Regions from separate parts of the Dongia rigui genome, predicted to be linked through region 2. Evidence: predicted binding sites of a transcription regulator. Region 2 holds the regulator's gene; each other region holds the start of a gene.
What was found. Region 2 encodes LexA, which represses DNA repair genes until DNA is damaged. Its sites were predicted from a motif close to ATGTTCTANTTTGGTTC; they were not measured.

Region 1 (2,270 bases), on a different contig from region 2:
ACCGTCGGAGGGGCGGCGAGATCGCTCATCGGCTGAAGACTTTTTTAGCGCAGGTTCACTTTCGGCGCGGCTTCGACCGCAGCGCGCTCGGCTTCGGCGACGCGCCACAAAGCAGCTTGGCCGAAGTCATAGCGCCCCGCGATCAGATTGCCGGGGAAGCTCAGCACCGCCGTATTATAGTTGGTCGCAGAATCATTATAGAACTGGCGGGCAAAACCGATCTTGTTCTCGGTCGAGGTCAGCTCTTCCATCAGCTGCTGCACGGTCTGATTGGCTTTGAGATCGGGGTAATTCTCAGAGAGGGCGAAGAACTTGCCGACCGAGGCAGAGAGCGCACTTTCGGCGGCGACCGTTTCAGACGTCGGCAGGCCGGCCCCGGCATTGGCCTTCACGGCGCTGTTCCGTGCCTCGATTACCTGGCGCAGCGTTTCCTGCTCATAGCCCATGTAGTCCTTGGCGGCCTCGACCAGATTGGGGATGAGATCGTAGCGCCGCTTCAACTGCACGTCGATCTGGCTCCAGCCATTGGCGACCTGCGCCTTCAGCCCGACGAGCCGGTTATAGGTCAAGATCCCCCAGACCACGACGATGACGACGACAGCCAACAGCACCCATAAAACGGTCATGAAGGTTCCCCGGATTTCTGGCAGGCATGAACGGAAAGTCGTGGGCATCGTGCCGGAAGGCCGGGTGGCGGGCAATGTGAGAGCGCAGCCTTTGTAAGCCAGATCACAAGCATCTTTTAAGATTAATTCTTATTCCGGCTCGATTAATGCGAAACAGCCGATTCGAGCGGCACGGATTGCGGCCGTGAACCGGGCCGGCAGCCAGTTCCATTGTGGCGCTCGGCCGCGCAAATCCACCATATCTTGTTGGTTTTGGGGAAAAATCTCGCAATCGTTCTCTTTTCGATCTAATTCCTTTACAAGCGGAACAAAGAATGTACATATAGCTTCATTCGGCGCCGAATTGTCACTGCTGCGGTGCTGTGATCTAAGGTGGGAGAGACGCTTATGTCGCAGAACGTCGTGCGGATTACGGACAGGGACGGCAAAGATAATATGGATAAGAACAAGGCATTGGATGCGGCGCTGTCGCAGATTGAGCGCGCCTTCGGCAAGGGCTCGATCATGCGTCTGGGCTCCAGCGAGCAGGCGGTTGAAACCGAAGTTGTTTCAACGGGTTCGCTGGGTCTTGATATCGCGCTGGGCATCGGCGGCCTGCCGCGCGGCCGCATCGTCGAGATTTACGGCCCGGAAAGCTCGGGCAAGACGACCCTGGCTCTCCAAGTCTGCGCCGAGGCCCAGAAAGCCGGTGGTACCTGCGCCTATGTCGATGCCGAACACGCGCTTGACCCCTCTTATGCCACCAAGCTTGGCGTCAATGTCGGCGACCTCTTGGTGTCGCAGCCGGATGCCGGCGAACAGGCGCTGGAAATTGCCGATACGCTGGTGCGCTCCGGCGCCATCGACATCCTGGTGATCGATTCCGTGGCAGCCCTGGTGCCGCGCGCCGAACTCGAAGGCGAAATGGGCGACAGCCATGTCGGCCTCCATGCCCGCCTGATGAGCCAGGCGCTGCGCAAGCTGACCGGTTCGATCAGCCGCTCGAAGACCATGGTCATCTTCATCAACCAGATCCGCATGAAGATCGGCGTCATGTTCGGCAACCCGGAAACGACGACCGGCGGCAACGCGCTGAAGTTCTATGCCTCGGTCCGTCTCGACATCCGCCGCATCGGTGCGATCAAGGACAAGGAAACCGTGGTCGGCAACCAGACCAAGGTGAAGGTGGTCAAGAACAAGCTGGCGCCGCCGTTCCGGGTGGTCGAATTCGACATCATGTATGGCGAAGGCATTTCCAAGATGGGCGAGCTCATCGATCTCGGCGTCGCCGCCGGGGTGGTGGAGAAGTCCGGTGCCTGGTTCTCCTATAGCGGCCAGCGCATCGGCCAGGGTCGCGAGAACGCCAAGTCGTTCCTGCGCGAAAATGGCGCCATGGCCAAGGAAATCGAACAGAAGATCCGCGCCAATGCGGGCCTGGTCGCCGGCGCCATGATGGATGCCAGTGGCGAAAAGGAAGTGTCAGAGGATTAAACAATCGCCGTCGGTCTCGGCCGGCGGCTCTGGTCTCTCTCCGGCAAACGCGCCGATCCGGGCCTTGCGCCCTGGGCCGGCGCGTTTCGTCGTTTTGGCACGGGCGTTTTGGCACAGGCGTTTTGGCACAGGCGTTTTGACCCGGCGCTTTGGCAGGGGCACGCGCGCCACGGG
Region 2 (2,270 bases):
GATACGCAACCCGTCTTCGCCCGTTTGGGTACGGCCCTCAAAGCCAACGACCAGCGCCAGGACTACCTGCGCGCGACGCTCACCCGCGGCGCGGACGGCAGCGTGGTCGCAAGCCCCTTCCCGAAGCAGGACAGCGCGATGCTGTCCCTCATCGCCAAAGCCGACGCCCTCATCATCCGCCCGCCACATGCACCGGCGGCCAAGGAAGGCGATGTTACCGAGATTCTTCCGCTCAGCGGTGGATGCTTGGGAATCTGAAGCGTTAGGGCCTTAATCCCCGAGCTTGCTTGACTGGCACTTGCTCGCCTTGCATTCCTGGGTACGTTCTTCGAGGAAGGCGATGCGATGCCGCGTTTCTTCGACGGCGCAATCGAGGTCGACGAAGTTGTCGTCGCCTTCCTGCTTGCTGCATTTGCCATTGCGCGCCCGCATCCAGGCCAGCTCGCCCTTCTTCAGCGTCGCCTTTTCGTCTTTGGAGAGCAGCTTCGTAAGTTCGCCATAGGCCTTGTTGAGATCGCCATCTGCTTCGATATAGAGCTTGGAGTAGCAATAGACGTCGTCAAAGGCGTTCTTCGGGTCTTCGCAATCCGCTTTCGCCTGGCCGCCCCATGTTATCGCTGCCAACACAATCGCGGCGGCACCCAGACCTTTGAAAAGACTCATCATTGCTCCCCATTTCGTGACGCGGCCGGCTCGGCCGATCCGGTGGTGAGCCTCGCAAAACCCCGGCCGATTCTCAACTTGGGATTGCACCGGGCCCGCTGCGCCGCGGCGTCATCTTGACCAAGTGTCAGGTAGGGTCTTGACTTTATCATGAACTAAACTAGAACATATGTAGTTGTTGATCGTTTGTTCCGGCCCAACATGTCGGCTAAGCGCCAAGATTGGTCGGTCGCAGGAGCAAGCGGTCCCGTTGAAACCAGCCGGATGCCCACGAGGGGGCGGTGTTCGGCAGCACCTTTTTGAGGGGGTAGTACGGGCATGTTGACCAGAAAACAGCGCGAATTGCTGCAGTTCATCCAGGACCGCCTCGGCGAGACCGGCGTGTCGCCGTCGTTCGATGAAATGAAGGATGCGCTGGGCCTGAAGTCGAAATCGGGCGTGCATCGCCTGATTACCGGCCTTGAGGAACGCGGCTTCATTCGCCGCCTGCCGCATCGGGCCCGTGCGCTCGAAGTGATGCGTCTGGCCGAGGATCAAGTGGGCGGCAAGCCAGCACCGGCGACGCCGGCTGCGGCCGATCGCGAACCCGCGCGCCGCGGTTTCACTCCCAGCGTGATTCAAGGCGATTTCACCCCCACCCTGCCCGGCGCTGTCGTGGCGCAGGCCGGCCACACCGTGCAACTGCCGCTCTATGGCAAGATCGCGGCCGGCACGCCGATCGAAGCCTTGCGCGACAACAGCAATGCCGTCGACGTGCCCGCGGGCATGCTCGGCCGTGGTGAGCATTATGCGCTCTCTGTCGAAGGCGATTCCATGATCGACGCCGGCATCCATGAGGGCGACACCGTCCTCATCGAGCGCTGCGAGAATGCCGAGAACGGCACCATCGTCGTGGCACTGGTCGACAACAATGAAGTCACGCTGAAGCGCCTGCGCCGCAAAGGCGATTCCATCGCACTCGAGCCGGCCAATCCCAATCACAAGACGCGGATTTTTGGCCCCGATCGGGTCAAGATCCAGGGTCGTCTGATTGGCCTGATGCGCCAGTACTGATCCCGCTTTCTGCAGACGGCGCGGCCTCCATCGGCTGCGCCGTTTTTGCAAAGCGTTGCAGGGTCCAGGGCCGCTCGCCCGTATCGAAAGCGCGCGTTACCACGAATGAACCGTCGGCGTTGATCGTGATGGCATGTGTTCCATGCCGCCACAGGTCGAAGAAATCGATGACGCGCTCGGCCGAACGGCAGCCGTCTTCGATCGGCTCCAGACTGATGACGAGCCGCGCCGTCAGGCAGGCAGGCCCTGCACCTGCTTCCGTCAGCGCCACGGCGATATAACCCATCCGCGTGTCGAAGCGGCACCAATCCGCCGTGCAGTCGCCAGAGCCTGGCATGTCCGCCGCGGCGATCTGTTTTGGTGCGCGCATCGCGTCAATGCGCGCCTGGTGCGTGTTCAGGGGCATCTCCGGCAGCGGCGGCTGTGGAAATGGCAGGCGCTTCTCCTGCGCGTTTCGGCGCATCCAGGTTTCCGCCGAGATCTTGGCCGAACGTATCGAGCTGAAGTGATAGAGGCCGTCCGGCTCCAGAATCGCCACCAAGCGGCTGCTTTGC
Region 3 (2,270 bases), on a different contig from region 2:
GGGTCGGCATCCTCCACCCGTGCTTCTGGGACGCAGGCCAGGGCATCGGCCAGGCGCTGGCCCGGATAGAGGCCGCGTGCCAGGGCAATATCATCTGCCCCGTGCACCACACGCATATTGCCGCTGCTGCGCACCAGCAGCAGCGGTGCCGGCTGGTCCTTAGCCGGCTGGGCCTTAGCCTGCGGCGCGCTTGTGCCCGATGTCATCCGCCGCTGCCGGCGGTGCCAGCAATCGCTCGCCCAGCGGGGCAGGAACAGGCTGAGGAAACGTCGCTTCTCGCCATCCATCGTCATGCTCCTCAATGAGCCAATTGGCGGGCCTGCCGCCGCGGCAGCGCCACAAATCGAGATGCCAGCGCGGGGCGCCCGGCAGAATTGGATGCGGTGCTGCCGGCGTGCCGAAGGATGCAGCAGGCGCGATGCGCCAGCGCGTCACGGCGGCGATCGGCTGCCGGCTGAGAGATTTGAGATCTTGCGCGCGGGCCGAGCGGCGGATGAGCAAAGCCGGCACGCCGCTTTTTTCCGCCGCCAATTGCAGCCGCCGGCTCTGCGTCAGATCGAGGGCCGCAACCTCGCCCACCACGGCGCTGAGGCTGGCGCAGCGCAAGGCCTCCTCGATCGCCCACAGCGCATCGCCATTGCGCCGGATTTCAAGATGCAGCAGTCGGTCTGGATCGAGCCCTTGATACGGCAAGGCGCGGGCGTAGAGATCGCGCTGCCGGCTGATCCACAACACGCTGCCGATACTGCCTCGTGCATGCAGTCGGCCGATGAGGCGGGCGATGGCGGCGGCGGGCAAGGTCCCTTCCTCGAGATCCTGCCCCTCGCCCGCGAATTCATGCAGCGCGCCCAATATCAGCCCGCGGCCGGGCAGGTGCTGGTCGATCGCGGCAAGGCCCCAGGTGAGGGATTTTGCGGCTCCGCCCTCAAGCCCGGCCTGGGGCAATTTCTCCAGCAAGGCGATCTGCCGACGCAAGGCAATGAGCCCCGGCGGCGGCTCGCTCGAAGGGGGATGGGCGGCGGGGACAATGGCTTGCTTCCGGATCATATTCTGTTTTTGTTCTCTCTTGACGGAGAGTCAAGGAATGAGAACATAAAACGAACATTTTGGTTGACCGGGGTGTTTTGCGTGATGTAATTTACGTTAAACAACCTGTGGGAGATATCCGCATGCCGCGACCGATTCCCAGGGTTATTCGCTCATTTATTGCGAAAAAGACCGAAGAATTACAACCACTTAAGAGTCCGAAAAGCTCGCCGGATTACGCTGAAAAACTAAATCTTGCCACCGATCTCCATGCTCAGGGCATCGATCCCATCCGTTGGACCGCGGCCCAGCCGGCCGACTGGGCGACGCAGCAGGCCTTTCAGAAAACGGGGCAGAAGGACGACCGGCATTTCGCCGTTGGTGGACGGCTCTACAGGACCACGCCACAGGTTGCCGCCAACCAAGCGCAAGGGCAGGACGCCATCGACGTCTATCTAGGCGCCGACGCCAAACCGGTCGAGCAATTGGTCGACATCGCCAGGGTACCGCTCACCCACCCGGCTGGCCGCCCGCATGACACGGCTGAGAACCGGCCCGACTTCCACGCGCTCAACCTCCATTACGCCCGCGTTGGTGTTGATCCTGCCTTGGCGCATAACGGCGACCCGCTGCCGATGGAGACTCAACTCAAATTACAACAGGCAACGCGCGCACCCGATGGCAGCGAAATCCCACTTGGCATCCCCGGCATCTATCGCGGCTATGACGACGGCTATTTCTACGCCGCCAACGAGGGCACGAAGGAAAGCCCGGAAGTGCAAGCCCTGCGCCGCAAACTCGCAACGGAAAAAGCCCAGGCGCAAGGCGACGCCTCGGCCATGGCCGCCAACGACAACGACTTGGACATCGACGAGGCGGTAGCGCGAAATCATTCCGACGCGCGTACGCGACGTGATCAAGAGAAGAAGAAACGTCTTCAATCAGAGAAGATCGATAAAGTTGAAGTGTTGTTCTTTGAGCCGGCCGGCTGGGCCGAGTCGTCTTTTGGTCATGTGGCTATGAATGTCGACGGTGTCGTATATTCATGGGGGCCGGAAGGCATGTTTGCCGAGCGGTTTGGCGATTATATGAAGCGAAACAACTTTCGTGATGCCACCGGTTTCGCACTGAAACTCGACAAACATCAGAAGGCCGCCCTCAAGAATCACATCGCGTCATACGGCGATGCGCACAACTACAACTGGGCAATTTCCAACTGTGCCGATCCCATCGAAAGCGGTCTG

Region 1: recA (recombinase RecA) is a predicted target of LexA. The motif match lies at 898-914, and genes of this name have one in related genera.
Region 3: SMD31_RS02965 (ImuA family protein) is a predicted target of LexA. The motif match lies at 1,089-1,105, and genes of this name have one in related genera.

What each region holds. Positions count from the first base shown of each region.
Region 1 is NZ_JAXCLX010000003.1:120,375-122,644, reverse strand. It holds gene SMD31_RS16285 (M48 family metallopeptidase) at 1-29, opposite strand, end outside; gene SMD31_RS16280 (LemA family protein) at 45-626, opposite strand; gene recA (recombinase RecA) at 1,014-2,096, shown strand.
Region 2 is NZ_JAXCLX010000004.1:23,746-26,015, reverse strand. It holds gene SMD31_RS18975 (molybdopterin molybdotransferase MoeA) at 1-258, shown strand, start outside; gene SMD31_RS18970 (lysozyme inhibitor LprI family protein) at 271-666, opposite strand; gene lexA (transcriptional repressor LexA) at 982-1,716, shown strand; gene SMD31_RS18960 (ComEC/Rec2 family competence protein) at 1,673-2,270, opposite strand, start outside.
Region 3 is NZ_JAXCLX010000001.1:644,206-646,475, reverse strand. It holds gene SMD31_RS02970 (Y-family DNA polymerase) at 1-206, opposite strand, end outside; gene SMD31_RS02965 (ImuA family protein) at 175-1,047, opposite strand; gene SMD31_RS02960 (hypothetical protein) at 1,170-2,270, shown strand, end outside.